DNA from 4 places in the Salmonella sp. A1325 genome. Region 3 is predicted to be linked to each of the others. Evidence: predicted binding sites of a transcription regulator. Region 3 holds the regulator's gene; each other region holds the start of a gene.
The links. Region 3 encodes PurR, which represses purine synthesis genes. Its sites were predicted from a motif close to CANGCAAACGTTTGCNTG; they were not measured.
Positions count from the first base shown of each region.

Region 1: a site for PurR is predicted at 1,260-1,277, ahead of guaB (IMP dehydrogenase). Genes of this name have one in related genera too.
Region 2: a site for PurR is predicted at 813-830, ahead of glyA (serine hydroxymethyltransferase). Genes of this name have one in related genera too.
Region 4: a site for PurR is predicted at 1,524-1,541, ahead of gltS (sodium/glutamate symporter). Genes of this name have one in related genera too.

Region 1 covers NZ_JAMLWO010000008.1:101,334-103,541, forward strand. The annotation lists gene guaB (IMP dehydrogenase) at 1-1,208, opposite strand, end outside; gene xseA (exodeoxyribonuclease VII large subunit) at 1,369-2,208, shown strand, end outside.
Region 2 covers NZ_JAMLWO010000008.1:169,309-171,516, reverse strand. The annotation lists gene hmpA (NO-inducible flavohemoprotein) at 1-621, opposite strand, end outside; gene glyA (serine hydroxymethyltransferase) at 946-2,199, shown strand.
Region 3 covers NZ_JAMLWO010000001.1:480,886-483,093, forward strand. The annotation lists gene sodB (superoxide dismutase [Fe]) at 1-296, shown strand, start outside; gene cydH (cytochrome bd-I oxidase subunit CydH) at 379-468, opposite strand; gene purR (HTH-type transcriptional repressor PurR) at 764-1,789, shown strand; gene punR (DNA-binding transcriptional activator PunR) at 1,786-2,208, opposite strand, start outside.
Region 4 covers NZ_JAMLWO010000004.1:325,032-327,239, forward strand. The annotation lists gene recG (ATP-dependent DNA helicase RecG) at 1-124, shown strand, start outside; gene gltS (sodium/glutamate symporter) at 160-1,365, opposite strand; gene xanP (xanthine/proton symporter XanP) at 1,593-2,208, shown strand, end outside.

The DNA of each region.
Region 1 (2,208 bases), on a different contig from region 3:
AAGTAACGGTCGGAGGAACCTTTGGACATCGCGCCCAGAGAACCCATACCGCGGTAGGATTTGTACGAACGGCCCTGGTAGAGTTCGATTTCGCCCGGGGATTCTTCGGTACCGGCCAGCATAGAGCCCACCATGACAGCGCTCGCGCCTGCGGCGATGGCTTTGGCGATATCGCCGGAGAAACGGATACCGCCGTCAGCGATAACCGGAATCCCGGTGCCTTCCAGCGCTTCAACTGCGTCAGAAACAGCGGTGATTTGCGGAACGCCCACGCCAGTCACGATACGAGTGGTACAGATGGAACCCGGGCCGATACCCACTTTCACCGCGCTGCAACCGGCTTCCGCCAGTGCGCGAGCGCCTGCGCCCGTCGCGACGTTGCCGCCGATGATTTGCAGATCAGGATATTTAGCACGGGTTTCACGGATACGTTGCAACACGCCTTCTGAATGACCGTGAGAGGAGTCGATCAGCAGTACGTCAACGCCTGCCGCCACCAGCGCGTCAACGCGCTCTTCGTTGCCCGCGCCTGCGCCGACCGCCGCGCCGACACGTAAACGGCCCTGCTCATCTTTACAGGAGTTTGGTTTACGTTCCGCTTTCTGGAAATCTTTTACGGTAATCATGCCAAGCAGATGGAAGTTATCATCAACGACCAGCGCTTTTTCTACGCGTTTTTCGTGCATTTTTGCCAGCACGACTTCACGGGCTTCGCCTTCACGAACGGTCACCAGACGCTCTTTCGGCGTCATGTAGACACTCACCGGCTGGTTCAGGTCAGTCACAAAACGCACGTCACGACCGGTGATGATACCCACCAGCTCGTTATCTTCAGTCACCACCGGATAGCCCGCGAAGCCATTACGCTCGGTCAGGGCTTTCACTTCATGCAACGTGGTGGTTGGCAGGACGGTCTGCGGGTCGGTCACTACGCCGGACTCGTGTTTCTTCACGCGGCGAACTTCTTCCGCCTGGCGCTCGATGGACATGTTTTTGTGGATAAAACCAATGCCGCCTTCCTGAGCCAGGGCAATTGCCAGGCGCGCTTCCGTCACGGTGTCCATCGCCGCAGAAAGCATAGGAATATTCAGACGAATGGTTTTCGTCAACTGCGTGCTAAGGTCGGCAGTATTCGGCAGAACGGTGGAGTGAGCGGGAACAAGGAGGACGTCGTCAAACGTCAGGGCTTCTTTAGCGATACGTAGCATGGGCAATATCTCACCTGGGAGGTTAATAAATATTGCCGCGGCATTATACAGAACGTAATCGGTTGCATCTACATTTTTTTGCAAATAGTGCTTGCGATCCCCCGTGAGCAGGTTACTATCGATTGAATAACCTGCTGATTTAGAATTTGATCCCGCTCACATGTTATCCTCTCAAACTTCCTCAATTTTTACCGTAAGCCGCCTTAACCAGACGGTTCGTCTGCTGTTAGAACAGGAGATGGGACAGGTATGGATCAGCGGCGAGATTTCTAATTTCACGCAACCTGCGTCAGGCCACTGGTACTTTACGCTCAAAGACGATACCGCTCAGGTGCGCTGTGCGATGTTCCGTAACAGCAATCGCCGGGTGACGTTCCGTCCGCAGCACGGGCAACAGGTGCTGGTACGCGCCAACATTACGCTGTACGAGCCGCGCGGCGATTATCAAATCATCGCCGAAAGTATGCAGCCAGCGGGCGAAGGCTTGTTGCAGCAGAAATATGAGCAGCTAAAAGCCAAACTCCAGGCCGAAGGCTTGTTCGATCAGCAGCATAAACAACCGCTGCCCTCCCCGGCCCACTGCGTGGGGGTGATCACCTCGAAAACCGGCGCAGCGTTGCACGATATTCTCCATGTGCTGAAGCGTCGTGACCCATCCCTGCCCGTTATTATCTACCCGACTGCAGTCCAGGGCGACGACGCGCCGGGGCAGATCGTTCGTGCTATCGAACTGGCGAACGCGCGGGGCGAGTGTGATGTACTGATCGTCGGGCGCGGCGGCGGTTCGCTGGAAGATTTGTGGAGTTTTAACGACGAACGCGTGGCGCGGGCGATTTTTGCCAGCCGCATTCCGGTGGTCAGTGCCGTCGGTCACGAAACGGACGTCACGATAGCTGATTTTGTCGCCGACCTGCGCGCGCCGACGCCATCAGCAGCGGCAGAAATTGTCAGCCGCAACCAGCAGGAGTTGTTGCGTCAGATCCAGTCCGCCCAGCAGCGT
Region 2 (2,208 bases), on a different contig from region 3:
TGAATATTGGCGGATCTCCTGATGCGCAAAACCTTCCGGCTTCAGCCAGACACCCAGATACTGCCCGGGACGGTATTCCGCCACCGTACCGCCGTCGACCGGTTCAAACTCAAAGCTGGTGATCAGTGCGCTACGCGGGGTTTTCGCAACGATGCGGAAGGGGCGCGTGCCTTCCCAGCCGCCGTCTTTGCTGGCGTTCTCGTGATAAATCTCGGCTTCCCGATGAATAAAGACGTTAGCCAGTACGCCATAGGCTTTGCCCCACGCATCCAGCACTTCCTGGCCCGGGTTGAACATTTCATCCAGCGTCGCCAGCAGATGCGTCCCGACGATGTTGTACTGCTCCGGCTTAATCTGGAAGCTGGTGTGCTTCTGCGCGATTTTTTCTACCGCCGGCAGCAACGCCGGTAAATTTTCGATATTGCTGGCGTAGGCCGCGATAGCATTAAACAGGGCTTCACGCTGATCGCCGTTACGCTGGTTGCTCATATTGAAGATTTCTTTGAGCTCCGGGTTATGCGTAAACATACGGTCGTAGAAGTGGGCGGTCAGTTTCGGTCCTGTTTCAACCAGCAGGGGAATGGTGGCCTTTACTGTAGCGATGGTTTGTGCGTCAAGCATACGTGCTTCCTTTATGTGAAAATCTAATGATGTATATCAAATGCATCTTATAAAAATACCCTTGCATTGTAAATGGTTCTTCTCTGCTTTACGTTATGGAGGTAACAACGTGAAAAATCTGCATCACAAAGCTGAAAAGAAATCCGTTGAAATTCGTCAGGCTCTCGTTCAGGAAACCCTTATCTGACGCATAGGTAATCGTTTGCGTAAAAACCTTTGTCAAGACCTGTTATCGAAGAATGATTCGGTTATACTGTTGGCCGAAGTCCCACGGACTGCCTTTTCAGGCACAAATTTTATTGTTAGCTGAGTCAGGAGATGCGGATGTTAAAGCGTGAAATGAACATTGCCGATTATGATGCCGAGTTGTGGCAGGCTATGGAGCAGGAAAAAGTACGTCAGGAAGAGCACATCGAACTGATCGCCTCCGAAAACTACACCAGCCCGCGCGTGATGCAGGCGCAGGGGTCTCAGCTGACCAACAAATACGCTGAAGGATATCCGGGCAAGCGCTACTACGGCGGTTGCGAATACGTTGATGTCGTAGAGCAGCTGGCTATCGACCGCGCGAAAGAACTGTTCGGCGCCGACTACGCTAACGTGCAGCCGCACTCCGGTTCTCAGGCTAACTTCGCTGTTTACACCGCGCTGCTGCAGCCGGGCGATACCGTTCTGGGTATGAACCTGGCGCAGGGCGGCCACCTGACTCACGGCTCCCCGGTTAACTTCTCCGGTAAACTGTACAACATCGTACCTTACGGTATCGATGAGTCCGGTAAAATTGACTATGACGAGATGGCGAAGCTGGCCAAAGAGCACAAGCCGAAGATGATTATCGGTGGCTTCTCTGCTTATTCCGGTATCGTTGACTGGGCAAAAATGCGTGAAATCGCTGACAGCATCGGCGCATACCTGTTTGTCGACATGGCGCACGTGGCGGGCCTGATTGCCGCAGGCGTTTACCCGAACCCGGTTCCGCACGCTCACGTTGTCACCACCACCACCCACAAAACCCTGGCGGGTCCGCGCGGCGGCCTGATCCTGGCGAAGGGCGGCGATGAAGAGCTGTACAAAAAACTGAACTCCGCCGTGTTCCCAAGCGCGCAGGGCGGCCCGCTGATGCACGTGATCGCCGGTAAAGCGGTAGCGCTGAAAGAAGCGATGGAGCCGGAGTTCAAAGTTTACCAGCAGCAGGTGGCGAAAAACGCCAAAGCGATGGTAGAAGTGTTCCTGAACCGCGGCTACAAAGTGGTGTCTGGCGGCACTGAGAACCATCTGTTCCTGCTGGACCTGGTGGATAAAAACCTGACCGGTAAAGAAGCTGACGCCGCGCTGGGCCGCGCTAACATCACCGTGAACAAAAACAGCGTGCCGAACGATCCTAAGAGCCCGTTCGTGACTTCCGGTATCCGTATCGGTTCTCCGGCGGTTACTCGTCGCGGCTTCAAAGAAGCGGAAGTGAAAGAGCTGGCTGGCTGGATGTGCGACGTGCTGGACAACATCAATGATGAAGCCACCATTGAACGCGTGAAAGCGAAAGTACTGGATATCTGCGCCCGCTTCCCGGTTTACGCGTAAGCGTTTGTG
Region 3 (2,208 bases):
CTATCGCGGCATCTTTTGGCAGCTTCGCGGAATTTAAAGCGCAGTTCACCGATGCCGCTATCAAAAACTTTGGTTCCGGATGGACATGGCTGGTAAAAAGCGCTGATGGCAAACTGGCTATCGTTTCTACCTCAAATGCCGGTACGCCGCTGACTACGGATGCAACGCCGTTGCTGACGGTTGATGTGTGGGAACACGCGTATTACATCGACTACCGCAACGCCCGTCCAAACTATCTGGAGCATTTCTGGGCGCTGGTTAACTGGGAATTTGTTGCGAAAAATCTCGCCGCATAAGTCTGAGTACGCAGAAGGTACGCCTTCTGCGTTTTAGAGAGGGATAGAATAGAGGAGACGCCCACCCTCAGAAGAGAGGAAATCAGTGCAGAGCGGCCGTTAATCCACCTGCGACAATCACGCCCAGAACAATCAGCGTAGTAATCAACGAAAATTTCAGGTCGGTACTCATCAAGTTTTCTCCTTTTTATTCCCACACAAAAAGTGATATAGCGCATTTTTGCACATTCCCGCACAAAAATCTCTCATGTTTTATATTGATAACTGTTTTTAACGCTTCCCCTTTTCCTCAAGATCAGACAAAATTCCAGGCTTACTGAATTAGCGTAACGGCCATTGACCCCTTCCTGACGTTCCGTGTCGTTTTTCCGGCGTGCCGCAACCCTGATGTTGCGATTAGGGTGTGTGTAGGCAAACGTTTACCTGGCGTTTCTCAGGAGCTTAGCGAGGGTCTGGAGTGAAATGTAATGGCAACAATTAAAGATGTAGCGAAACGAGCAAACGTTTCCACTACAACTGTATCACACGTAATCAACAAAACGCGTTTTGTCGCTGAAGAAACGCGTAACGCGGTCTGGGCGGCAATTAAAGAGCTGCACTACTCTCCCAGCGCCGTCGCGCGTAGCCTGAAGGTTAACCATACCAAGTCGATAGGCTTACTGGCGACCAGCAGCGAAGCGGCCTATTTTGCCGAAATTATCGAGGCAGTTGAAAAAAACTGTTTCCAGAAAGGCTATACGCTGATTTTAGGCAACGCCTGGAATAACCTGGAAAAACAGCGCGCCTACCTGTCCATGATGGCGCAAAAGCGCGTGGATGGCCTGCTGGTGATGTGTTCTGAGTATCCAGAACCTCTGCTTTCCATGCTGGAAGAGTATCGCCATATTCCGATGGTGGTGATGGACTGGGGTGAAGCGAAGGCCGATTTTACCGACACGGTGATTGATAACGCCTTTGCAGGCGGCTATATGGCGGGTCGTTATCTGGTTGAGCGCGGCCACCGGGATATTGGCGTTATTCCCGGCCCGCTGGAGCGCAACACCGGCGCGGGCCGGCTCGCAGGCTTTATGAAAGCCATGGAGGAGGCGCTGATCAACGTGCCGGACAACTGGATTGTTCAGGGCGACTTCGAGCCGGAATCCGGTTACCACGCGATGCAGCAAATTTTATCGCAGTCACATCGCCCTACCGCCGTTTTCTGCGGCGGCGATATTATGGCGATGGGCGCGCTTTGCGCGGCTGACGAAATGGGGCTTCGCGTACCGCAGGACGTTTCGGTGATCGGTTATGACAATGTGCGTAACGCCCGTTTCTTCACCCCGGCGCTGACGACGATTCACCAGCCCAAAGACTCTTTAGGCGAAACCGCATTTAATATGCTATTGGATCGCATCGTCAATAAGCGTGAAGAGTCACAGTCTATTGAAGTTCATCCACGCCTGGTTGAGCGTCGCTCGGTCGCTGACGGCCCGTTCCGCGACTATCGGCGTTAATCCCCGCTGTCGGGAGCCTCTTCTGGCTCCCGCAGCCACTCCCGATTCAACGTTTCGCTATCGCCCAAATAGTCCAGCAGCCATGCCAGCGCGGGCGAGGCCTCGTTTTGCTGCCACGTCACGCAACAGGCCGCATCGGGAAACGGATTCTCTAACGTCAGCGCCACCCATTTTCCGCTGTCTATCCACTGTCGGGCAAAATGCGTCGGCACCATTCCCACGCATAGTCCTGCCGACAGGCAGGTTGCCGATGACTCCCAGTCCGGTACGACGACCCTTTTTTGGTTATCCAGCAGCCAGGTAATCCGTTTCGGTAAGGTTCGCGAAGTGTCTTCCCTGACCAGCGACGGCCAGTTGCGCAGGGTATCGTCGCTTAACGGCCCAGGCATTGACGCCAGCGGATGATCGCTTGCCACTAC
Region 4 (2,208 bases), on a different contig from region 3:
CGATCAAGCCATGATCCCCGAAGTTCAGCGTATTGCCCGTCATATTCACGAACGTTATCCGCAGCAGGCACAAGCGCTGATTGAGCGCTGGATGCCGGAAACCGAACGTTATTCCAACGCCTAGTGAGCACGGCGGCTTTAATGCCGCCGTACAAACTATTATTGCGCGAAAATCGGTAACAGCAGGTACAGCTTGATCACCAACGCATTGACGATATCGATAAAGAACGCGCCGACCATCGGCACCACCAGGAACGCCATATGCGAGGGGCCAAAACGGTCGGTAATCGCCTGCATATTAGCAATGGCGGTCGGCGTTGCGCCCAAGCCAAAACCACAGTGACCCGCCGCCAGCACCGCCGCATCGTAGTTTTTCCCCATCATGCGCCAGGTGACGAAGATCGCGTACAGCGCCATGAAGATGGTCTGTACCACCAGAATCGCCAGCATCGGCAGCGCCAGCGACGCCAGTTCCCACAGCTTCAGGCTCATCAGCGCCATTGCCAGGAACAGTGACAAACTCACGTTCCCCAGCACCGAAACAGCACGCTCAAATACGCGATAAAAACCCACCAGCGCCAGGCCATTGCTGAGGATCACCCCAACAAATAGCACACAAACGAAGACCGGCAGTTCAAGCACCGTTCCCGCCAGTAGCTGCGCTACGATTTTGCCCACGGTCAGACAGATAGCAATCAGGGCGATGGTTTCGATTAGCACCAGAGAGGTGATCATACGGCCCACATCCGGCTTTTCAAAGGCCGTCGGCACGGCCTGATCGTCAGGCATTCCATCCGGCGTGGTGGAGTGTTTCACCAGATAACGCGCTACCGGGCCGCCAATCAACCCGCCCAGCACCAGGCCAAAGGTTGCACATGCCATTGCAACTTCGGTGGCACTGGCAAAACCATAACGTTCGACAAACAGTTTACTCCACGCCGCGCCGGTACCGTGTCCGCCGGACAGCGTAATTGACCCGGCAATCAGCCCCATTAACGGGTCCAGCCCCAACAGACTCGCCATGCCGATACCGATGGCATTCTGCATCAGCAGTAATCCGACCACGACTACCAGGAAGACGCCAACAACACGCCCCCCCTTGCGCAGGCTGGCAAGGTTAGCGTTAAGGCCGATCGTCGCGAAAAACGCCAGCATCAACGGATCGCGCAGGGTCATATCAAAGTTGACCTCCCAACCGACGCTTTTTTTCAGTACCAGCAGAGCAACCGCAACCAGTAACCCCCCCGCCACCGGTTCCGGAATCGTATATTTCTTCAGTAAGGAGACAGACTGGACCAGCTTGCGACCCAGTAGCAGCACCAGCGTGGCGGCGACAAGGGTCGATAAGGTATCGAGTTCAAACATTTAAAGCTCCTGTAGTGCGCTGTGACACGTGCGCACAAATCATTTCCTGAGTCAGTTTTTTAGCTCTTTGCGAGTCTTCGGCATGGATTTTAAGCAGAAAAAGGCAAAAAGTTATATAAAAAGGTGCATTTATCTTTTTTAAATATTAAGAATATTCGCTCGCAATCGTTTGCTTTTACCACCTGGTCAGATAAAATCATCGCTTTTCCACCACGAGAATGTCCCTGATGTCCGTTAACGCCATCGAGCCGGCAGATGCGCAACCGGTTGCGCAGACGCAAAACAGCGAATTAATTTACCGTCTTGAAGATCGCCCGCCGCTCCCTCAAACCCTTTTTGCCGCTTGTCAGCATCTGCTGGCCATGTTTGTCGCGGTAATCACGCCAGCGCTGTTAATCTGCCAGGCGTTGGGTTTACCGGCGCAGGATACGCAGCACATTATCAGCATGTCGCTGTTCGCCTCCGGCGTAGCCTCTATTATTCAAATCAAAGCGTGGGGGCCGGTAGGATCGGGGCTGTTATCCATCCAGGGAACCAGTTTTAACTTTGTCGCCCCGCTGATTATGGGCGGTACCGCGCTGAAAACCGGCGGCGCGGACGTCCCGACGATGATGGCGGCGCTGTTCGGCACGCTGATGCTGGCAAGCTGCACCGAGATGGTGCTTTCTCGCATTCTACATCTGGCGCGCCGGATTATCACGCCGTTAGTCTCCGGCGTCGTGGTAATGATTATTGGCCTGTCGCTGATTCAGGTGGGGCTAACCTCCATCGGCGGCGGCTATGCCGCAATGAGCGACAACACCTTTGGCGCACCGAAAAACCTGCTGCTGGCCGGCGTCGTCC